3 regions of the Marinovum sp. 2_MG-2023 genome follow, and region 2 is predicted to be linked to each of the others. Evidence: riboswitches for the same ligand, from Rfam matches in the RefSeq annotation. Region 2 holds a riboswitch; each other region holds the start of a gene.
What was found. Region 2 has a riboswitch for thiamine pyrophosphate ahead of Q4577_RS07615 (thiamine ABC transporter substrate binding subunit). Riboswitches for the same ligand answer to the same signal wherever they lie in the genome.

Region 1 (7,889 bases), on a different contig from region 2:
TGTGCAGCCGGTGCCATGTGTGTTTGACGTCTCAAACCGCTCGGCAGGCAGTGCGGTTTCGCCGAGTGACGTGATCAGCAGGTCCGTCGCCATAGCACCCGCCAGATGCCCGCCTTTGATCAAAACGGCATCACAGCCCGTCGCCCTGAGCTGGAAAGCCTGGTCTCTCATCTCTTCCAGGGTTGTGGCCTCAGTCGTTTGCAAAAGGTCCGCAGCTTCGGGCAGGTTTGGCGTCAACACGCTGGCGCGCGGCAAAAGGCGTTCGCGTAGGGCCATAACGGCATCTGCCGCCAGCAACCTGTCACCGCCTTTGGCCACCATGACGGGGTCCAGCACAATGGGTACATCCAATCCTTCAAGCGCGTTCGCCACGGTTTCGATTGTCGCGACATCCCCCAGCATCCCGATCTTGATCGCGTGAATGTCGATATCCGCGCGGAGCGCGGCAATCTGGGCTGCGATCATTGGGCCGGACACCATTTCGACCGCTGTCACGCCCTTTGTGTTCTGGGCCGTCAACGCAGTGATGACCGCCATTGCGTAGCCGCCGTTGGCGGAAATCGCTTTGATGTCAGCCTGAATGCCGGCCCCGCCTGAAGGGTCCGATCCCGCAATGGTCAGGATATTGGGGATCATATGTCGCTCCATTGATCAAGAAAGCCACGGGCTGCACGTTCCGGCTCTCGCGCGCGGGAAATAGCCGATACCACTGCGATGCCTGTGCATCCCGCGCGACGCACGCTGGCCACGTCCGCTGCGGTCAGCCCGCCGATGGCCATGCAGGGCAACGCCGCCGCACGGGTGATATCCGCCAGACCATCAAAGCCCAACGGGTGGGCATGGTCGGGCTTGGAGGCTGTTGCGCGCACCGGACCGACGCCCAGATACGTGACACAATCAAGAGGGACTTCCGCCATCTGCGCCGGCGTTTCAATCGACAGTCCAAGTACAGCATCCGGCCCGATCCGCGCGCGAATTTCGGCAGGGTCGCCATCAGATTGACCGACATGCACGCCAAAACACCCCAAGGTGCAGGCGATCTCCAAACGATCATTCAAGATCAACTTCGCACCCAAAGGATCAAGCCGCGCGCGCAGGGCCTTTGCAAGATCGGCAAAACCTGCGTCGTCAAGTGTCTTATGGCGCAACTGAACCCAGACCGCCCCACCGCGCGCGGCCTGTTCGGCTTGATCCACAATGGGCAACGGTGCATCGGCATCGGTGATGAAGCAAAGGGGCGGGATCATGCGGCCTCGATCCGCGCCATTGCATCCAGCTCGTCGCCGGTCATTGCGAACAAGGCATCCAGAAACGCCACCTGAAAACTGCCGGGACCACGGGCAGTTTGCGCCGCCACTTCGCCTGCGGCACCGTAATAGGCCAGCGCGGAAACTGTTGCCTGAAACGGTGGGGCAACTGCGCAAAACGCGGCCACAACGCCCGTCAACGAACACCCCAAAGCAGTGACGCGGGGCATCATCGGATCGCCGTTCGCGATACGTGCTGACTGTGTACCATCCGTGACGAAATCGACCTCTCCTGTCACCGCCACAACGGCGTTTGTGCGTATTGCCAGATCACGCGCGGCAATCTCGGCGGCAGAGACGGGATCAGCGGCATCGGCACCTCGTCCCTGCGCCGAAGCGCCTGACAAGGCGAGAATTTCAGACGCGTTCCCGCGGATCACCGTTGGGCCCAATGCCAGCAAGCGTGTGCCAAGCTCGCGTCTCAACTCTGTCGCGCCCACGGCAACAGGGTCCAGAACCCACGGTTTTCCATTTTCACCAGCCGCCTTGGCCGCGATCTGCATGCAGGCGGCCCATTCATCATCAAGTGTGCCAATGTTAATGCTCAACGAAGACGCCAGGCCTGCGAATTCAGCGGCCTCGCCCCGCGCATGGGCCATGGCAGGCGAGGCCCCCGCCGCCTGCATGATGTTGGCCATCACATTCATGGCCACATAGTTGGTTATGTTTTGCACCAGCGGTGCCGCCGCACGCATGGCGTTCAGATCGTGTGAAGGTTGGTTCATATGCATCCCTTTCTAAGACGAAGGGAATCGGTTTGACCCAATTAATCACAGGGGCAAACACAACTTCCTACGCCGGTATGAGCCGGTTCAGGTTCAAAGGGTACGTCTCAACCCGACCGATGCCGGATGCCCCTGTTGTGCGCTTGATGCTAACGATTTCGGTTCTAGTGTCAAATGCAGAGTAAAATTCGACCTCAGCATAAAGCCAATCAAAACCAGCCCATTATTCAAAACGGACCGAGGTCGGTAATGTCCGCTATCTCCCTGCTGGCGATGCCTTTGCCATATCCACAAAAGCTCTGAGCCGACGCGTCATATTGCGTTTGCTGCGATAGTTCAGAGAGTATCGCGGCAATTGAACGAGGTGATCGCTTAACACTTCGGTCAAGCCATCTTCGCCCAGATGTGGCACGGCAATTTCTCGATAAAGGTAGGCCAACCCAAGCCCTTGCTTTGCATAGTGGACCAAGGACCGCATATCGTTCGCCACCATCCGTGGTTTCGGTTGCATCGTATAGGCCCCGTCCGGCCCATCAAAGCCCCAGGGCGCGTTTTGTCCTCCCATACCGAAGGCGTAGCAAATCGCGTCATGATTCAAGATGTCCTTCGGCTCTTCCGGCCTGCCGTTCTCGTCCAGATATTGCGGCGATGCGACAATGGTCATTGCCAACTCTGGCCCGACCGGTACGGCGTGGGTGTCTGGCCCAAGCAGCGTATTCGACCGAATGGCCGCATCAACGCCGGACGCAAGAAGGTCAACTTTCTTGTCGTCATAAATGAGCTCAACATTGACGCCCGGATACTCAAGCGCAAACCGCGCGACCAGATCATCCAGAAAGAACGGACCTGCGCTATACGGGGCTGTCAGGCGAAGAGTGCCCGTGACTTCATCCTTCTGTTCATCCAAGTCATTCATCGCCCCTTCAAGCTCGATGATTGCCGGAAGGCTTTTTGCGTAGAACTGTTCGCCAATGGGTGTGAGTGCAACCGACCGAGATGATCGCTCCAATAGCCGGACGCCAAGACGATCCTCAAATCGTTGCACAGCTTCGCTAACCGATGCCGGGGCCAATTGAAGGTGTTCTGCTGCCGCGCGGAAACCGCCGCGCCGCGCCACTTCAACAAAGACGCGGATATCGCCAAAACCATCACGGGCCATTGTTCGATTTTCCGATCACTAAGTTAGGTATTAGGTGGGTTATCCTTACGGTAGCAGCGTCATAAGTTCTCAGCAAGACACAAAACGAGGACAAACCAATGGCGCAGATCACCGAGATTTTCATTCTCAAGATGAAAGATGACCCACAAGTCGATGCGATCCGCGAAGCTGCCCGCAAAGACTTTGTCGCCCTTGATGGCGTGACATCATGGGAAACCTTGGTGACGACAGATGAATCTCGCAAAACCCTCTATGCAGACATCTTCACATTTCCAGATCACGAGACAGCCAAGCGGGTGACGCCGGAGTTCGCCAAACGTCCTGCGACCCAGGCTTTCCTTGGTCAAATCGAAGAAATCGTCGTTGGCCAATTCTTCACTGCCTATCAACCCAAACCATCGGAGTAAGACAATGACTGTACGTGACGAAATCCAAGCCGCAATTAATGAGTGGAACAATGGCCTCGACAGCGGGGACATCGAGCGCATGGTGGCGTCCTGCCATCCGGACGTTATGACCATCAACGAACGCCAGCCTGTCACAGTTGGCACGCAAGCCATTCGCGACAAGTACAGCCCGCGCATCGCAGCCGCTGAAATCACCTCGGGCTATGATATCGAAGAACTTCAGGACTATGGCGATACCGTCATCGTGTCCGGTCGCTTCTACGGCACGATGAAAATGCGCGATTCCGGCGAGGTCAAAAGCCCCGAAGGCCGGTTGGTACTTGGCTACAAACGCGATGAAACGGGCGCGTGGAAGATGTTCCTCGACATGGACAACAACGGCCCGACCTAAGGCTCCACTGATCGCGCCAATGGCGCTGCGCCTATCGTCGCTTTCGCTGTCGTGCTCTGCATTGCCCAGCCAAGATATTTGCGGAGCGTTTTCCGCCAGACGTGACCCGGCCGCATTCGCGGCGCAGGTCGCGCCCTCAGGGGCTGGTGCGTCACCGCGGCCTGGCTCTTGGTGGACGCCCCGCGCAGGCGCTTGCAAGACGGCTTGTGTTGCCGGTGAGCAAAGACACGTTTCTGCGCAGAGTTCGGGCTCCGGCGTGACTACGCCGCCGTTGCCGCCGCCTTGCGAGAACCATGGTCGAATGGGCAGATGTATGGTCGCGCGAACATCGATCTGCTCAGGGCCCGCCCCGTCACCGCATCACAATCAGCAAAGTGCATCGACTCTGAGTCAGAGCTCAAAATTGCACGCCTGTTCACAAACAGCGCGTTCGCGGACTTTGGAGGAATACTTGTTCGTTGTCTTGCTCATGATTCTCCATCCTACTCAAGAGTTGGAGCCACCGGCAAACCCAGCGCGGTTCAAACAGCCCCCCTTTCCCCTAGGCCAACAGGCAATGATGTAGGCGCGCTTAAACAGCCGCGGAAATCTGGATATGGCGACCGTCCGTCAGCCCTTGTACTTTCTCCACGATGGAGGCGGCATCAATCCCGTGATGTTTGTAGAGATCGCCGATTGTCCCGGTTTGACCAAAGTGCTCCACACCCAGTGAAATGGTCTGATGACCGGCCACTCCACCCAGCCAGGCTAGTGTCGCAGGATGGCCATCAATCGCCGAGACGATCTTGCAGTGAGGGGGTAGGTCTCCCATAAGTGTTTCGATATGTGACTTTGCCCGGTAGTTACCCCGCGACCGCGCGCGTTGCGCAGCCGTCCAACCTGCATTCAACCTGTCTGCCGAGGTCACGGCCAGAACGCCAATGTCGCGTCGTCCTTCGCCGATCATTCCCGCCGCCTTGATCGCTTCAGAGGCCACCGCACCCTGATAGGCTATCACAACTTCGCAGTTCGGCCCGGGTTTGCGCAGCCAGTAGGCCCCATCAATGGCACCTTGCCGGAAGGCATCGTCGTGACGTTTGCCAGGCTGCTCAATCGGGTTTGTCGTCAGGCGTAGATAGATGCTGCCGCCGGTCTCATCCCTAAGCCATGTGCGCTCATCCGGATCGCCTTCGCCGTCGCGCTGCATATAGTCAAAGGCCCATTCCATGATCACGGCCAGTTCATCAGCAAAGGCCGGCTCAAAGCTCGCGAGACCATCCTGACTCATGCCGGTCAGTGGTGTTCCGATGGACTGGTGCGCACCGCCTTCGGGCGCAAGCGTTACGCCCGAAGGCGTGCCCACGATCATGAACCGCGCGTCCTGGTAACAGGCATAGTTCAGCGCATCGAGACCACGATGCACGAACGGGTCATAAACCGTGCCGATGGGCAAAAGGCGCTTGCCAAAGAGCGAATGAGACAAACCTGCGGCCCCTAAAAGCAGGAACAGGTTCATTTCGGCGATGCCAAGCTCGATATGCTGTCCTTCCGGTGTGAAGGCCCATTTCGCCGTGGAAGGGATGCGGTGTTCGATGAAGGCGTCCGCCTGTTCCGCGCGTGCAAACAGCTTGCGACGATTGACCCAGGACGCCAAGCCAGTCGTGCCCGTCACATCCGGCGATGTGGTCACGATCCGTGCGGCCAAATCGCTGTCGCCCTTGGACAGATCATCAAGGATCTTACCGAAGGCAGCCTGAGTGGAGATTTCGCGGTCGCTGCTGAAGTCGATTGCAGGAACGGCAACCTTGGCATCGTTGAAACGGCGCGGTCCGTCGGCGAAAAAGGAAACATCTTTGAGGAAGGCCTCAATCGCCGCGACGTCCTTCACGCCTGCAAGGCGGTCCCATTCCTGACCCACGGCCACACCCATGTGCTTTTGCCACTCAGCGAACTGGGTTTTGTTCATAAGGCCGCCGTGGTTGTCTTTGTGCCCGGCGATGGGCGTGCCCCAGCCCTTGATCGTGTAGGCCAAAAAACAGGTCGGGCGGTCGTGGTCAATGGCATCGAAGGTGTCTGCCATCGTGGAGACGCAGTTCCCACCAAGGTTTTCCATTAGCGCAGCCAATTCGTCATCGCTGCGGCGGTCGATCAGAGATGAAAGGTCTCCCTGATCGCCCAGATCATCCATAAGCCGTTTGCGCCAGACAGCGCCGCCCATGAAGGTCAGTGCGGAATATTCCTGATTGGGGCAGGCATCGATCCAGTCGCGCAGCTTGTCACCGCCCGGTTCCTCAAAGGCCGCGCGTTGCAAAGCGCCATGTTTGACGCGCACCACATCCCAGCCGAAGGCATCAAAGATCTTTTCGATACGTTCAAACAGCCCTTCGCGCACGATCCCGTCCAGCGACTGACGATTGTAGTCGATGATCCACCATGTGTTGCGCAGGTCATTCTTCCAGCCCTCTTGCAGGGCTTCATAGATGTTGCCCTCATCCAGCTCCGCATCGCCAACCAGGGCAACCATGCGCCCCATTGGCGCGCCTTTGCCCCACTCCTTGGCCGCGATGTAGTCCTGAATGATGGAGGCAAAGGACGTGATCGCCACGCCAAGGCCAACGGACCCAGTGGAGAAATCCACATCATCGATATCCTTGGTGCGCGAGGGATAGCTTTGCACACCCCCCAAACCCCGGAAGTTTTCCATCTTCTCGCGGGTCTGGTTGCCCATCAGGTATTGCGCAGCATGAAACACGGGCGACGCGTGGGGTTTGACAGCCACCCGGTCTTCGGGCCGCAGGGCTGAGAAATAGAGCGCCGTCATGATAGACACCATGGACGCCGACGAGGCCTGGTGCCCGCCGATCTTGATCCCGTCGACCTTGGGCCGGATATGGTTGGCGTGGTGGATCATCCAATGCGAATGCCACAGCAACAGTTGTTCTACGGTCTTCAGATGGGTGCGCGAAACGGTCATGGCGGGACTCCCGGTCGGGTCTTAGTCTTTGATCTGGCTCACAACGATATCGCCTGACAAAGAGACAGGATTGATAATCGTCTGGGCATTCGGGCTGTGTTTGACGGCCTTCTTGTGAAGCTCTTCAAACTGTTCGGGTGTGCCATCACCGGTCACATGGATCGTGTAACGGATTTCCGGGAAGCCCACGGGCGCGTTGGTGCCGAGCCCCATGAAACCACGCAGGTCCAGCGTGCCGTCAAAGTCGATTTTCACGGATTCAAGCTGGATGCCTTCGGTTGTCGCACCGGCAACAAAGGCCACCATCATGCAAGAACCGAGGCCCGAAAGCAGTAGCTCCTGCGGGTTTGGCCCATGATTGTTGCCCATCAACTGGCGCGGTTCATCCGCCTTCCAGACAAAGGAACGGCTGACCTTGTGGGGCCCGACCAACATCGGCTTGGTCGAGGTGCGCGCGCGCGTGCCGCTTTCCCAGTCGATCTCAATACCATAGCTCATCAGGCCTTCTTCGGGGTTGGCTGCGACTTCATTGACGAACTCGCTGAGGGCGGCGGTGGGGATGGAGTTGCGCATTATGCGGCACCTTTCATATCTGTAACGGCGTTCAGGGCCTGGTCGAAATCGGCGATCAGATCGTCAGCGTCTTCGATGCCGACCGAGAGCCGGACACAGCCGGGATGGATGCCGATGTCCGCGCGTTGCCGGGCGGTCATGCTGGCCTGTGAAGAGTTGAATGGCAGGCTGATCAGGCTTTCGATGCCGCCCAGACTTGTGGCTTGTTTGGGCAAATGCAGATGATCCAGAAGACGCAGTGCCGCCTGATCGCCCCCTTTGACAAAGAAGGTCACGTTGCCGGTGCCCATCTTCATCAGCTCTTTGGCACGGGCGTGATCGGGGTGGCTGGGCAGCATCGGGTACAGCACCTTGTCCACGCCGGGGTGTGTCTC
Region 2 (7,889 bases):
AATCACGAAGATCACCGCAAAAGCCCCCGGCGCGATCCGCGCCAGCATCGGGCGTTCCAGCACCCGGCCCATCGGCGCATCAAGCGATGCGGCCAGGCGAAACCGCTCTGCCGGGATCGCCAGCCAGCCCTGTAAAATCAAACGTGTGGCCAGCGGCAGGTTGAAAAACACATGCGCCAGAATCACGCCGTGATAGCCGTAAATATCAATGCGCGGCAGGCCCAGCCAGCCGCCGATCTGGTTCACCAGACCATTGCCGCCAAAAACCGCCAACAAGCCCAGAACCGCGACAATCACCGGCAGGATAAACGGCGCGCCAAGCAGGGCGATCAATGCGCCGCGCCCGGGAAACTGTTGCCGCGACAGGGCGCGGGCCACCGGAATGGCCAGAACGACGCTCACCGCCGCAGACAGCGCCGCCTGCCAGATCGTGAACCACAGGGCGGCATATTCCGGAGTGCCAAGGCCGCCAAGGCCACCGGCACGCATAATCACCGCAACCACGGGGCCGATCACCAGCCCCGCAGCCAAAAGCGCCCAAACGAAAGGCAGCGTTACTGCGAAAGCGCGCTGCGCCATGCTTCGATCGCTGTATCCCGCAGCGAGGCCGCTTCATCTTCTGAATAGAACAGAACCTTTTCCGGCATCGGCAGTTCGCGGAACCCTTCGGGCCATTTTTCGACCGGAAGCGCCGCAGGCAATGACCAGTTCGAGGTCGGGATCATCGACTGGAATTCCTCGGTCAGGATGAACTGCATGAATTGATCGGCCAGATCGGGGTTGTCCGTGCCGGCCAGCTTCGCCACCAGTTCGACCATGAAGTAATGCCCTTCGGGGAAAATCGCCGCCGATTTGGTCAGGTCTTCTTCGGCAATGATGTGATAGGCGGGGGATGTGGTGTAGCTGAGCACCATGTCGGCCTCACCATCGGTGAAAAGCCCGTAGCTCTCTGACCAGCCTTTGGTCACTGTCACGATTTTCGGCGCGAGCTTTTCCCAGGCTGCCTTGGCCCCGTCGCCATAGACGGCCTGCACCCAAAGCACGAGCGCCAGCCCGGAAATCGACGACCGCGGGTCCTGGATCACCAGCCGGAGGTCATCCGGCGCGTCAAGCAGCGCCTCGAACGAGGCTGGCGGGGTGTCGATCAGTTCGTTGTTATAGATGAACGCCGTGTGGCCATAGTTGAACGGCAGAAAGATCTCATCCGTCCAGTCCACCGGCAGGGTCAATGCCGACATGTCGGCGCCATGTGGGGCAAACAGCCCGCTGTCGCGCGCCTTTTTGGTGATGTCGGATGTCAGACCGATCACAACGTCGGCTTCTGTGCGCTCGCCCTCCAACAGGATGCGAGGCAGAAGATCGCCGGTCTTGTATTGCAGATCACAGTCGCAACGGGCCTCAAACGCGGCTTCGATCCCGGGGCCAGGGCCCCATTCGGAATTGAAATAATCGCCTGCGTATACTGTCAAAACGGGGGTATCCGCCGCGGCCACGGTGGCCGAAGCTGCAACAAGTCCCGCAACGATGGTGCGTCCCAGCATGGGTCTCTCCAAATGTTGTGGGCGGAGTAGGGGCATGCTTGCGCAATCGACCTTCCCTCCGCCGGTTCTAGCCGGTTCAGGTTCAACGGGTTCGCATGTGCATCTCAGCTGGTCATATGGATCAGCACCCCGAGGTGAGGCCATTTCTAGGGCTTTGCCCTATGCGCCACAAGCCAATTGTGCTTGAGACCCGGCCAGTGGCGGCTTAGACGAAAGGAAATGGAGGGTTTGTCATGAGCTATAACACCTTTGGCCGCATGTTCCGTGTCACCACCTGGGGCGAAAGCCACGGACCGGGATTGGGCGCGACCGTTGATGGCTGCCCCCCGGGCATGGAGATTGATGCAGAGTTCCTGCAAATCTGGTTGGACAAACGCAAGCCGGGCCAGAACAAGAACACCACCCAGCGCAAGGAGCCGGACGCGGTCGAGATCCTGTCGGGGGTGTTCGAAGGCAAATCCACCGGCACGCCGATCCAGTTGATGATCCGCAATACCGATCAGCGGTCCAAGGATTACGGCGATATTGTTGAAAAATTCCGCCCCGGTCATGCCGATATCACCTATTGGCAGAAATACGGCATCCGCGATTATCGCGGCGGTGGGCGGTCGTCGGCGCGCGAAACCGCAGCACGGGTTGCGGCCGGTGGCGTGGCGCGGGCCGTGCTGGCGCAGATGCTGCCGGGGCTGAAGATCACCGGCTATATGGTGCAGATGGGCGAAAAGCACATTGATCGGTCGCGCTTTGACTGGGACGAAATTGGGCGCAACGATTTCTGGGTGCCCGATGCGGCGGCGGTGCCGGAATGGGATGCCTATCTTGGGCATTTGCGCAAAGATGCCCATAATTCGGTGGGCGCGGTGATCGAAGTCGTCGCACAGGGCGCGCCCGCGGGTCTTGGCGCGCCGGTCTATGGCAAGCTGGACACCGATCTGGCCACGGCGATGATGTCGATCAACGCGGTCAAAGCGGTGGAAATTGGCGACGGCATGGCGACGGCGGCGCTGACCGGGTCGGAAAACGCCGACGAGATTTTCATGGGGCCGGATGGGCCGGTCTATTCCTCGAACCACGCGGGTGGTATCCTTGGTGGGATTTCCACCGGGCAGGATGTGGTGGTGCGTTTCGCGGTCAAGCCGACGTCGTCGATCCTGACCACGCGCAAGACAATCACCAAATCCGGCGAAGAGACCGAGATCATCACCAAAGGCCGCCACGATCCTTGTGTCGGTATTCGCGCGGTGCCGGTGGGCGAAGCGATGATGGCCTGTGTGTTGCTGGATCATATCCTGATGCATCGCGGCCAGATGGGCGGCGACGTGGGAGAGACATTGGGACGGATCGGTTAACGGGCCCGGATTTCGCCACGCCTTCGCGTGTCGACAGGTTTGGGGGCCTGCCCCCAAATCACAGGATAGATGGGGTGCCAGCCCCCCAAACCCCCCGGGATATTTAAGGTCAGATGAAAGACACGGGTTTGAACCGGGGGCAGCCGGGGAAGGCGCGCGGTTTCGCGTTTTGGTTGACGTGATTGCCCGCTTCAGGACCGTGCCCGTTCGGCCCCTTTTTCAATCGCGTCGCGCAATTTGTTTTCCAGCGACTTTTGTTTGGTGGGCGAGTGGAATTTCAGCCCGAACATGTCTTTGACGTAGAAGCTGTCCACCACCTGTTCGCCGTAAGTCGCAATCACCGCCGATGAAATATAGACATTGGCATTGGCCAATGTGCGGGTCAGGTCGAACAACAGGCCGGGGCGGTCGCGGGTGTCGACCTCGATGATTGTGTAGATTTCCGAGCCATCGTTATCAAAGGTGATATGTGTTGGCACCCGGAAGGCGCGTTCGCGTTTCTTGATCTTGTCGCGGGATTTTATGGCTTCGCGCGCCTTGACCTCGCCCTGAAGGGTTTTCTGGATCATGGATTGCAGGCGCGGTAGTTTGCTGGCTTCATAGGGGGAGCCTTCGGCATCCTGAATCCAGAAGGCCGCCGTGGCAAAGCCGTCCTTGGTGGTAAATGTCCGGGCATCCACCACATTCGCCCCGACCAGAGACAGCGCGCCACACATGCGGCTGAAGATACCGGGATGGTCGGCCATGGCAAAGCATACCCGGGTGGCGTCACGGTCTTCGTCGGGGTGCAGGTCGATGGCAATTGCAGCATCGCCAAGATCACGCAACAGATTGGCAAAGGCCAGATGGGCCGTCACATGCAGGCCCTGCCAATAAGGCGGGTAGTGGCGCGCTGTTTCTGCCCGCAGGTCCTTGACCGGCCAATCCTTGAGCGTTTGGCGCAGCAGCTTCTTGGCCTCGGCCCCGCGGTTTTCGCGGTTCAGCGCCTCCATTCCGCCCTCAAGCGCGCGGCGGGTCTGGCGGTACAGCGCCCGCAGCAGGGCCGCTTTCCAGTTGTTCCAGGTGTTGGGCCCGACGCCGCGAATGTCACAGACCGTCAGCACACAGAGCAGGTTCAGCCGTTCCACGGTTTTCACCGCCTTGGCGAAATCGCGCACGGTGCGTGGATCGGCAATGTCGCGTTTCTGGGCCATGTCGGACATCAAAAGGTGATAGCGCACCAGCCATTCGACGGTTTCGCATTCCTTCTTGTTCAATCCCAGCCGTGGCGCCACCGTGCGGGCAATACGCGCCCCCAGGATCGAGTGGTCTTCGTCCCGCCCCTTGCCAATGTCATGCAGCAGAAGCGCGACAAACAGGACCTTTCGGTCAATGCCGGATTCGATGATGTCGGTTGATACAGGAAGCTCTTCGCCCAGCTCGCCGCGTTCGATTTCCGCCAGATGGTGGATCACCTGGATCGTGTGTTCGTCGACCGTGTAATGATGGTACATATTGAATTGCATCATGGCGACGATGGTCTTGAACTCTGGCAGGAAGGCCCCGAGCACGCCCAATTCGTTCATCCGCCGCAGGGCGCGTTCCGGGTTGCCATGACGTAGCAGCAGATCGAGGAACAGTTTCGCCGCCGCCGGATTGCGGCGCATGTCGTCGTCAATCAGATGCAGGTTCGCCTTGACCAATCGCATGGCATCGGGATGGATCAGCAATTCGCTGCGCAGGCCTTCTTCGAACAGGCGCAGGATGTTCAGCTTGTCTGCCAGAAATGCCGTGTCATCAACAATTGCCAACCGACCGTGGATCACCGAATAGCCTGCCTTGACCCGGCGTTGGCGGCGAAAGAAACGGTCGATCAGCGGCGGGCCCTTGGTGTGGTCGGCCTCTAGCGAGGTCAGGAAGATGCGGGTCAGGTCGCCCACTTCGGTGGCGTGCAGGAAGTAATCCTGCATGAAATGTTCGACCGCGCGTCGCCCGCCCTTGTCGACATAGCCCATGGCGGATGCGACCTCGACCTGGAGATCGAACGCCAGCTGTTCCTGCGGCCGGTTTGACACCAGATGCAAATGACAGCGGGTCGCCCAAAGAAAATTTTCCGCCCGCACAAAGGTTTCGTATTCTTCGGGGCGAAACACCCCAAGGTCCACCAGCTCGCTCGAGTGGTCGACGTGGTGCACATATTTGGCAATCCAATACAGGGATTGCAGGTCGCGCAGCCCGCCTTTGCCTTCTTTGATATTGGGTTCGACCATATAGCGTTGGCCGCCCTGCTTCTTGTGGCGGTCGTCGCGCTCTTCGAGCTTGGCCTCGACAAATTCCCGTTCGCTGCCCTGAAACAGGTCTTTTTGCAGTTTGGTGTCCAGATCCCGCGCAAGCCGTTTGTCGCCCGCCAACAGCCGGTGTTCCAGCAAAGCGGTGCGAATGGTGAAATCTTCGCCGCCGAGGCGAATGCAATCGCGCACCGTGCGTGACGCATGGCCAACCTTCAGCCGCAGATCCCACAGGATGTAGAGCATGGATTCAATCACGCTCTCGGACCAGGGGGTGATCTTGTGGGGTGTCAGAAACAACAGGTCCACATCGGAAAACGGCGCCATTTCCCCGCGGCCATAGCCGCCCACCGCAATCAACGACAGCCGTTCACCGGCGGTGGGATTGGACAGCGGATGCAGCATTTCGGTCGCGACCCGCCATGCGGTCAGCACCAGTTGGTCGGTCAACCAGGTATAGGTGCGTTTGGCGGATTCAGCGGCCAGTGGGTTGGCACGAAACGCGGCGGCGATGGTTTCCATCCCGGCCTTGCGCGCGTCCAGCAGGTGTTTCACCAGAAGCTTGCGGAATTCGCCCGGCCGATCACGGTCAAACTGGGCGATCAAGGTTTCGACCGCGGCAGAGTCAAAGATCTCTGCCGCGGGGCATATCAGAATATCGGTCAATTCGGTCTTTCGTGCAGCGTTAGACTTTTGGGCGGCTTTAGAAGCCTGCTCCGCCAAATGCTTTGGGGGCTGGGTCAAGAATTACCACCTTGTTGCCGCGCACAGAGGCCACCGCCAGCGCGCGTTCATTCGTGCCGTCGGGCCGCAGACGGAACACCCCGCCAACCCCCTGGAAACCGGCGGTTTGCGTCAATGCGCCACGTGTCAGCGCGTCGGATTTGCCCTGGGCGACCAAGGCACCAATTGCAGCGATCCCGTCAAAGGCCAATCCGGCCAGCGGATGCGGGGATGTGCCATAAGCGCCCTGATACCGGCTGTTGAAACTTGCGGTGCGCGCCTGATCCGGCAGGGCAAACCAGCCGCCCTGAACACCAGGCAACGCCAGGGTCTGGGGGGGGACATCCCACCGCGCCAGGCCGATATACTGCGTAGTGTCTGGCGCAATGCCGTTCTCTGGCAGCAATTGCACCAGAAGCGGCAAGGCCCCGGCGGCATTGGATGTCAGGAACACCGCGTCCGATTGCCGTGCGGCGGCGGCGATACGGGGCATCGCATTCAGCACGCCGGCCTGGGAAAATTCAAAAGATTCCGCCGCAGTCACGCGCAGGCCGTTTGTACCGGCAGCGGATTCAATCGCCGCTTTGCCGAACTGGCCTTCGACGTTGTTGGGGTACACAATTGCGACGGTGGATTTGCCGTTGCGTGCAGCATAGCCCAACAGGCGATTGGCCGTATTGCGGAATGTGGGGCCCAGAACAAATACGTTGCCCCCGGCGATCGACGGGTTGTTGGAAAAGCTCAGCACATTCACGTTGTCATCAGACACGGCAACGCCGACCGCATTGGCCGCCTCGCCGAACAGAGGGCCAAGGATGATTTTCGCCCCTTCGTCGACGGCCTTTTGCGCCTGGGCTGCGGCCTGACCTGCGTTGCCGGCCGTGTCGTAAACCCGCAGATCAATGCGCACCCCGTCAAGATCGGCAACAGCAAGGCGCGCCGCGTTTTCCAGTGCCTGCGCCACGCCGCTGGCCCCGGCGTCGCTTTTGGGCAGCAACAGCGCCACAGGCACCGGGTTATCGGTGTTGATCCGCTGACCGGTGTTGTCACCCGCGCCGACACCGCCAAATTGGATCGGTTCACAGGCGGCGAGTGCAAGAACGCCAAAGCTGGCGACAGCCAGGCGCAAAATCCGGGGCAGACGCAACCGCTTGCGGGCGGCGGACAAAACGGCAAACATGGGCATCTCACTTCGTGGTTTGACGACACGGCGGTGACCGTGTGATTTGATGCGATAATAAACACAGAGCGGAGCGGGTCCAGTGGCGAATGTGAATGAGGGTCGGAACTGGCAAAGAGATTCCCGTCGGATCGCGCCAGGAATGTATTTTGTGGCGGTGCCGATCGGCAATGCACGCGACATTACGCTTCGGGCATTGGATATCCTTGCCGGGGCGGATGTACTGGCCGCGGAAGACACCCGCGCATTGCGACGGTTGATGGAATTGCACGGTGTCCCGCTGAACGGGCGGCAGATTCGTGCCTATCATGAACACAATGGTGCCCGCATGCGCCCCGCCCTGTTAGAGGCCTTGGCGGCGGGGCAATCGGTGGCTTATGCGTCCGAAGCAGGCACGCCGCTGATTTCGGACCCCGGTTTTGATCTGGCGCGCGATGCGGTGGCGTCGGATTTGCCGGTCACGGCGGCGCCGGGTGCCTCGGCGGTGTTGACGGCCTTGAATGTCGCGGGGCTTGCGACCGACAGATTTCTGTTTGCCGGGTTTTTGCCATCTGCCACAACCGCCCGGCGTACCGCGCTGGGCGAGCTGGCGGATGTGGCTGCGACCCTCGTGTTTTACGAATCACCGCGCCGGGTGGCGGCCATGCTGGCCGATGCGGCCGAGGTTCTGGGCCCGGATCGACCCGCCGCGACATGCCGCGAATTGACCAAGAAATTCGAAGAGGTGGTCCGTGCGCCGCTGGGCGAATTGGCGGAAAAGCTGACGGAAAAAGACCCCAAAGGCGAATTTGTCGTTTTGATCGGCAAGGGCGGGGGCGCGCAGGACACG
Region 3 (7,889 bases), on a different contig from region 2:
GATCTGCCGACGCCATCCGCCGAGGATATTCTGAAAAACCTTGCGGTCCGCACCGCCTCTGGCGGCGCATGACGCTGGGGCGGTGGATGGCAGGAAAGATCGGGGTTTGCCCAATCTTTCACCGCCGCTGCCGCCCGCGCGTTCCGGTCAAATCTGCCAGGTAAAGCCGGTTTCTTTTTCCGAACGATCCCAAAGCTTTACCGTCACGGCCTTGTCATGCGCAAAGGCTTCCAACGTGCCTTGGCCCACCGGGCCGACCCATTCCATCCGTCCTGTGGGGCCATATAATGCCTTGGGCTTCAGCCCGTCTTCGGTGGCGCACATGACTTCTGGATAGGCGCCCTTTTCGGCGGATTGCACCATTGGCGACAGCGACATAAGCCCGAATACGAGGCGCGAGGTCAGGCTGCCGCTTGTGCGGATCAACGAGGTCGCGGAAGATCCGGGGTGACAGACAAAGACGCGCACGCGTTTTCCTGCCGCTGCGATCCGGTCTTGCAGCTCATAGGCGAACATCATCTGCGCCAGCTTGCTTTGGCTATAGGCGGGATTGGCGCGATAGGCCTTGTCCCAGTTCATATCGTCGAACTGAATGGTCCGCAGCCCCATCTTGTAGCCAAGGCTGGCAACAACCACGATGCGGCCGGCGCTTTCGTCGATGCGATCAAACAGCATGCCGCAGAGGACAAAATGACCATAATGGTTGGTGCCCAGCTGGCTTTCGAAACCATCTTTGGTGAACTTCTGTGTCGGCACCTGCGCGATGGCGGCGTTACAGATCAGGGCGTCAATGCGCGGCACGGTCGCCAGCACCTCTGCCGCGGCGGCGCGCACGCTGGCCAATTCAGCCAGATCCATGCGAATGAAACGCACATCGGCCTTTGCGCCGAATTCCTGTTTCAGATCGTCGACAGCAGCGGAAGATTTTTCGGCGCTGCGGTTCAGCATCACCACCTGCGCACCTTTGGCCAGCAGGATACGGGCGGCCTGAAACCCTGCACCGGCATTGGCACCGGTGATCAAATAGGTTTTGCCCGCAAGCGAGCCGAGGCGGTCTGGCGTCCAGCCCTTGGGGCCAAATTGGGTGTCTGTCATGATCCTGATCCTTCCAGCGACGGCCAGTGGCCGCGCAAATGGTTGCTGTTCTGATCAGGGATCTAAATGTCGCGATGGATGGAAAATAGCCAGGATCATCGCGAATACTTGCCCGATTGTATCAACCGGGTTGTTTTGTCCAAATGCATGGCCCTAAATGACCCTCATGACAAAACCGCAGATAAAACAGCTGATCGAAAACCGCATTCATGCGGATGGCCTGATGGAAACCGGCGTCAGCGGGGTCAGGCTGTTTCGCGCCACCGCTGCCATTCCCTGTGCCCCTGCGGTGTACGAACCCAGTGTCATTGCCATTGTGAGCGGAACCAAGGAGGCAGTTCTGGATGGCGAGCGCTATGTGTATGATGACAGCCGATACATGTGCTGCCCGATGTCGATGCCGGTGACGGCGGGCACGCCGGATGCCTCGCCGGACAGGCCGCTTTACGGTGTGTATCTGTCGCTTGATCAACGGATCATGACCGAATTGATTCTGGAAATGGACAGCGCCGGGGGGCTGCCATCTGGCCGGGGCGCGCCGGGAAAACAGGGGGTTTGGCTTGCCCGCTGGGACGAGACATTTTGTGATGCGCTGCTGCGGCTTTTGCAGCTGGGGGAAAGCCAGACAGATACGGCGGTGCTTGGTGCGGCGCGGCTGCGCGAAGTTTATTATGCCATCCTCAAAGGCGAGGCCGGCCCCCTGGCGCGTCAGGCGTTTGGCCCCGGAAATGCCATTGCCCGGTCCATTGCGCATCTGTCGTCCAATCTGGATACGCCAATCTCGATAGAGGATATGGCCGCCCGTGCAGGCATGAGCCGCGCGGTGTTTCACCGCAAATTCAAACAGGCGACAACGATGTCGCCGATCCAGTTCGTGAAATCCATGCGACTGAACAATGCTGCCATGAAAATTGCCGGTGGCGTGACGGTGACCGAAGCGGCGCTGAATGTCGGCTACGTCAGCCCGTCGCAGTTCAGCCGAGAGTTCAAGCGTATGTATGGGCAATCGCCGCGGCAGTGGAGCGATGCGCAGCATCATGCGGTGGGATTGGCGTAAGGCGGGCCAGTCTCTTTGTGGTGCCGGGGGGGGCGGTTTGACCGTTGTATTGCCCCGGTAAAGCAAACGGCACGCCAAATTGTCTTGGCGGGCCGTGGGGGTAGGCCACAGGTTCCGGCATCAAAGCTTTGGGGTGCCAGTCATTGTGCCGCCTGTGACCCGCGCCGCGCAGGTCCATGCGACCCAGCGGTGATGCGCGGCTAAGCCTGAAAGCTTAGTGCGCCATCCAGGATTGATCGACCCAGCTTTCAATATCGCCGGTCCATTCCAGCGCCGTGCCGCCCGGCCCCTTCAACACACCACTGTCAAAGAGGAATTTCGCCATGGTGCCAAAGGTCGTCATATTGATTGTGCCGACCGGCGTGTCCCCGTCGCGCAGGAAACCGCCATCGGCAATCGCCTGCATCGAGCCTTGCACCAGCTCGCCGTTCGGAAAATCGCCAGCCGCGATCAACATGTCGGCGGCCGCTGCCGGGTTGTCCGCCGCCCAGGCATATCCCGCCTGAGTGGCCTTCATGAAACGCGCAACCATGTCGGGGCGGTCGGCCAGAATCTCGGTTGTGGTGCCGATATAGCCGTTTTGCTGATCCGGCACGCCGTAATCGGTATAGGCGAAACTGCTCTGTTCCCGCCCGAGCAAGACGCTGTTCACCCCTTCCCAGGTCGAAACCTCCAGCGTGAAATCAACGGCGCCGTTGGCCAGCGCCTCATAGGCGCCGGTGCCCAATGTCACCGTGTCATATGTGGGCTCGCCGCCATCGGTTTCGATCATGGTGGAAATCAGCGCGCCTTCCCATGCGCTGCCAAACCCGGCATAGATCTTGCCCGTCAGATCCGCAGGGCGGGTGATGGCGGTGTTGGCGCTGTTATAGACCAGCCGCCCGGTTTCGTGCTGCATCGTCGCCCAGAGCGCGGTGATGTCGGCCTCTGCTGCCCGCGCGCTCAGAAATCCAAGCGAGGTCATGTAAGCGAATTCCGTGACCTTCGCGGCCAGCAACGCGGTAGAGGTGCTGTCGGTATATGGCAGGATATCCACCTCCAGCCCAGCATCTTTGTAAAGACCTTGATCCCGGGCCACGATCAGCCCGATGTGGTTGGTGTTCAAGGTCCAGTCGAGCGCAATGCTCACCTTGTCTTCGGCATGGGCGGCGGCGGGCAGCGCAAGGCAGGCAGCAAGCAGAATGGGTTTCATGGTGTCTTCTCCAACAAAAGGGATCTGAGCGAGACCCGCATCGGGGCCAGGTTGGCCTCGGTTCGGGTGTCGCGGGGCGAGGGAATGGGCAGGTCGGCCAAAATCCGGCCGGGATTACCCCCCATGACAAGGACGCGATCCGCCAATTGCGTCGCCTCATAGAGGTCGTGGGTCACCATCAACACGCCGCGCGGGGTCCGCGCGAGTTGTTGGCAGAGCCAGTCCTGCATTTTCAGGCGGGTCACAGCGTCAAGCGCGGAAAAAGGTTCGTCCAACAGCACAAATCGGCTGTCCTGTACAATCGTTCGCAAAAACGCCGCGCGCTGTCGCATGCCGCCGGACAGCTGGTCGGGAAACAGCTGCGCCGTGCCGTCCAGCCCGAATGCGGGCAACAACGGCGCGATGCGCGCCTGTGCGTCGCGGCGATGAACCCCGGCGATTTCCAGCCCGAGGGCCGCGTTTTCGGCGATGGTCAGCCAGGGAAACAGCGTGTCCTGCTGCGGCTGATAGGCAATGCTTGGATGCGGCGGGGTCAGGGCGCTGCCATCCAGCCGGGCGCGACCCTGTGCGGTCAGCGTCGGTGGCAGGACCCCGGCCAGCCATTTCACCACCGATGATTTGCCACAGCCAGAAGGGCCGATCAGGCAGGTGATTTGGCCCTCCGCCAATTCCAGTGACAGATTCTGCACCAATTGGGTGTCCGCTGCGGCGATGGTCAGCCCTTCAACCTGTAGCATCGTTGTCCCTCCGGAAACGGCGCCCGGTGGCCCGGTCGACCCCGTGCAAGAGCGCAAGCAACAACAAGGTCAGACAGGCAGAAACGACAACGGCGGCCAGCACCAGATCGGCGCGAAAGTTGTTCTTTGCCGACAGGATATAAATCCCAAGACCGCGCCGCGCGCCTGAATATTCTGCAAAGATGGCGGCCACCACCGCATAGGTCGCCGAAATGCGCAGCCCGGCAAAGAAGGCCGGCCGCGCCACGGGCAGGGTCGCGCGGCGAAACACGCTCCATTGTCCTGCGCCCATGGACACCAATTGATCCCGATAGGCCAGCGGCAGCCGGGCATATCCCGACAGCAGGCTGACCAGCATCGGGAAAAACGTCACGAGGATGACCAGCAATACCTTTGGCAACAGCCCGAAGCCGAACCACAACACCATAAGCGGCGCCAGCGCCACGATCGGCACCGTTTGGCTGGCCACCAGCAACGGCATCGCCCCACGGCGCAGCCAGGGCAGGAAATACAAGGCGACCGAAGTGGCAAATGCCACCAGCACCGACAGGCTGAACCCGGTTGCGGTCACCGTCAGGGTGGCCAGTGCATGGCTGCCGATGTCGGCCCGGTTCAACCACAGGCCGCGCAGCACATCATGCGGCGCCGGCAACACCAGCGGCGACACCGCCGCGCGGGCGCAATAGACCTCCCAGGCTGACAGCAACGCCAGCGCAATAAGAACGGTCGGAAAGCTCCGTTTCAGAAACGACATTGGTGTCTCCGGTCGCAGGACCGCGCCCCTGCATCCTGTGCAGGGCGGCGGGTCGGTGCGTTCAGCGCAGGCTGGGGGAGTTGGCAGAGGCGGTCATGTCAATGGTGACATGGCCCTCGGCTGGGCCAAACCGCAGGAAAGCCTGCCGCAGAACCTCGAACACGGCGCCGGCGTCACCGCGCAGACGGGTGCAGAAATTCTTGGATTTCAAAAAGGTGCCAGAACCTTTCAGAAAGTCGATGCAGCCATAAATCTCGTCCATATGGCCATCCTGGCCCAAGACATAGAGCGAGAACTGCACATCAATCTCGACCCCGGTGACCGGGGCATCGGTCACGGCCTGATGGGCCAATGTCTGGCGCTCTGCCAATGACAGCGATTGTGCCTTGGTCAGCGTCTCGCAATGACAAGAGGGGTCATCCGGTTCCCCGGGACAGCCGCGCGACAGGGTGACATGCATCGCGACATGATCCGGCTGGGCAGCAACCGTCGCAAACAGATCGCGGATCGCGTCGAACAACGGCCCCGGCGCGCCGACCATAAGCGTCGACATATCGTCGGTCTCGATCCGAAGATCCTGTTGATATGGGGTAAAGGCCTTGAGCCCGGACAGGATGACATCGACAAAATCGGACGTCATCGGGTAGAGTGACACTTGCGCGCCTATAAACATATGTGACCTCGCTCCGCTGGTATGATCCAGATCAGCTGTGGAGGGTTCACGCATCGTCGCGCATCTCAGCCCCGTTCGGGACACCCCTGGCTATTTCGCGTGCAACATTCATTGCATCGCCGGCCATGTCAAGCGCTGTTTGTCCGGGGGGCAGCCTTGGGCCGGATATGGCATTTGAGATCAGATTTTGGACCTCAAATATCATTGTCTGCCATGCCCTGCGGCCCTACCGATCAGGGGGAAAGACGTGGGAGGATGTTATGGACATCGAAGGCAAGACAATCTTGGTCACCGGGGCCAATTCCGGGCTGGGCGCGGGTGTGGCCGCGCGCCTGTTGGCGGATGGGGCCAATGTGGTGGGGATCGACATTGCCACCGACGGCGCGCCGCAGCACGACAGATTTGCGCTGGTCAAGGCCGATGTGACCGCGCCCGATCAGGTGGCTGCGGCGATCGAAACCGCCAAAAGCCGATTTGGCGCGCTGCATGGTCTGGTCAATTGCGCCGGGATCGCGCCGGGACAGAAGATCGTCGGCCGCGACGGCGCGCATGATCTGGCGCTGTTTTCCAAGGCGGTTTCGATCAATCTGATTGGCACGTTCAACACCATGCGGCTGGCCGCCGAAGCAATGGCGGGCGGCGATGCCGGCCACGAGGGCGAACGCGGTGTGATCATCAATACCGCCTCGATTGCGGCCTTTGACGGCCAGATCGGACAGGCGGCTTATGCGGCCTCCAAGGGGGGTGTTGTCAGCCTCACTTTGCCGGCCGCACGTGAATTGGCGCGCTCGGGCATTCGGGTGATGGCTATTGCGCCGGGTATCTTTGAAACGCCGATGATGGCCGGTCTACCACAAGAGGTGCAGGACTCTCTGGGGGCCAAGGTGCCGTTTCCGGCGCGGCTTGGGAAGGCGTCGGAATTCGCCGAGCTGGTGGCGGCAATTTTCGCAAACCCCATGCTGAACGGCGAGGTGATCCGCCTGGATGGTGCACTGCGCATGACGGCGAAATAGCGGGGCGTGAAAGTCAGATTGCATTGGCCGCGGGGCGTGGATGTGCCCCGCGGCTTTTGTTTGGTTCCGGCCTAGCTGCGCACCATGCCGAGGATGTCATAGGTCTTGTCCAGGATCGGCGACGCAATGTCGCGCGCGCGACCGGCGCCATGACCAAGGATGCGGTCGATTTCCGGCAGGTCATCCATAAGCCGCGACATCTCGGTCGAAATCGGCGCCAGTTTCGCCACCGCCAAATCAGCCAGCATCGGTTTGAATTCCGAAAACTGCTTGCCGCCGACATCACCCAGCACCTGATCGACGCTTTGGTCATTCAGCGCCGCATAGATGTTGACCAGATTGCGCGCCTCGGCCCGGTCTTCCAGACCTTTGGCCTCGCTTGGCAGCGCCTCGGGGTCGGTCTTGGCCTTGCGGATCTTTTTCGCAATCGTGTCGGCATCATCGGTCAGATTGATCCGGCTGGCGTCCGAAGGATCGGATTTCGACATCTTTTTTGTGCCGTCCCGCAGGCTCATCACCCGGGTTGCGGCACCTTCGATCACCGGTTCCGGGATCGGAAAGAAATCGACGCCAAAATCATTGTTGAACTTGATCGCGATGTCACGCGTCAGTTCCAGATGCTGTTTCTGGTCCTCGCCCACCGGCACATGCGTCGCGTGGTAAACAAGAATGTCGGCGGCCATCAGCGCAGGATAGGCCAAAAGCCCCAGCGATGCGTTTTCCTGATTCTTGCCGGCCTTGTCCTTCCACTGGGTCATGCGCTTCATCCAGCCCATGCGCGCCACACAGTTGAAAACCCACGCCAATTGGGCATGTGCAGACACTTGCGACTGGTTGAACAGGATGGATTTTTCCGGGTCGATACCCGACGCAATGAACCCGGCGGCCAGTTCGCGGGTGGCATGGCGCAGATCATTGGGGTCTTGCCAGACGGTGATCGCATGCATGTCGACCATGCAGAAAATTGATTGCACGCCATCGTCCTGACTGTCGGCAAAGCGCTTCAGCGCGCCAAGATAATTGCCAAGATGCAGGTTGCCCGAAGGCTGAATCCCCGAAAAGACGCGGGGGGTAAAGGCAGATGGGGTTTGGACGCCCTCTGTCATGGGGTTTCTCCGTCTGGATTTCCGATTGTTCTGCGCTTACCCATGCACCAGAGGGTCGTCAAGGTGAAGGCCCAGCCAGACCGCAGGGATGCCCATGCACGATCCGATGAACCAGCCGCCGATCAACCCCTTGCCGCCGGTCATTGTGGCGCTGTTTCTGGTGATTGCCGGGATTGAATTGACGTTTCAGGCGGGCGCGCAGGGCTTTGTCGGCGGGCCGACTGCGGTCGGCTGGCGGCTGGATGCGGTGCGCACATATGCC

Region 1: linked by a shared signal. The riboswitch ahead of thiM (hydroxyethylthiazole kinase) and the one ahead of Q4577_RS07615 (thiamine ABC transporter substrate binding subunit) in region 2 are both predicted to bind thiamine pyrophosphate.
Region 3: linked by a shared signal. The riboswitch ahead of Q4577_RS15645 (Ykof family thiamine-binding protein) and the one ahead of Q4577_RS07615 (thiamine ABC transporter substrate binding subunit) in region 2 are both predicted to bind thiamine pyrophosphate.

The regions. Positions count from the first base shown of each region.
Region 1 covers NZ_JAUOSD010000017.1:77,088-84,976, forward strand. The annotation lists gene thiD (bifunctional hydroxymethylpyrimidine kinase/phosphomethylpyrimidine kinase) at 1-636, opposite strand, end outside; gene thiE (thiamine phosphate synthase) at 633-1,247, opposite strand; gene thiM (hydroxyethylthiazole kinase) at 1,244-2,032, opposite strand; TPP riboswitch at 2,080-2,176, opposite strand; gene Q4577_RS17620 (LysR family transcriptional regulator) at 2,289-3,191, opposite strand; gene Q4577_RS17625 (hypothetical protein) at 3,290-3,598, shown strand; gene Q4577_RS17630 (DUF4440 domain-containing protein) at 3,603-3,989, shown strand; gene Q4577_RS17635 (1-deoxy-D-xylulose-5-phosphate synthase N-terminal domain-containing protein) at 4,561-6,942, opposite strand; gene Q4577_RS17640 (OsmC family protein) at 6,964-7,515, opposite strand; gene Q4577_RS17645 (PLP-dependent aspartate aminotransferase family protein) at 7,515-7,889, opposite strand, start outside.
Region 2 covers NZ_JAUOSD010000005.1:18,272-26,160, forward strand. The annotation lists gene Q4577_RS07610 (thiamine/thiamine pyrophosphate ABC transporter permease ThiP) at 1-579, opposite strand, end outside; gene Q4577_RS07615 (thiamine ABC transporter substrate binding subunit) at 555-1,538, opposite strand; TPP riboswitch at 1,578-1,683, opposite strand; gene aroC (chorismate synthase) at 1,775-2,890, shown strand; gene Q4577_RS07625 ([protein-PII] uridylyltransferase) at 3,082-5,823, opposite strand; gene Q4577_RS07630 (penicillin-binding protein activator) at 5,861-7,060, opposite strand; gene rsmI (16S rRNA (cytidine(1402)-2'-O)-methyltransferase) at 7,203-7,889, shown strand, end outside.
Region 3 covers NZ_JAUOSD010000014.1:45,422-53,310, forward strand. The annotation lists gene Q4577_RS15615 (flavin reductase family protein) at 1-72, shown strand, start outside; gene Q4577_RS15620 (SDR family oxidoreductase) at 148-1,095, opposite strand; gene Q4577_RS15625 (AraC family transcriptional regulator) at 1,253-2,152, shown strand; gene Q4577_RS15630 (ABC transporter substrate-binding protein) at 2,367-3,344, opposite strand; gene Q4577_RS15635 (ABC transporter ATP-binding protein) at 3,341-4,081, opposite strand; gene Q4577_RS15640 (ABC transporter permease) at 4,068-4,835, opposite strand; gene Q4577_RS15645 (Ykof family thiamine-binding protein) at 4,897-5,490, opposite strand; TPP riboswitch at 5,500-5,606, opposite strand; gene Q4577_RS15650 (SDR family NAD(P)-dependent oxidoreductase) at 5,769-6,521, shown strand; gene trpS (tryptophan--tRNA ligase) at 6,593-7,627, opposite strand; gene Q4577_RS15660 (rhomboid family intramembrane serine protease) at 7,722-7,889, shown strand, end outside.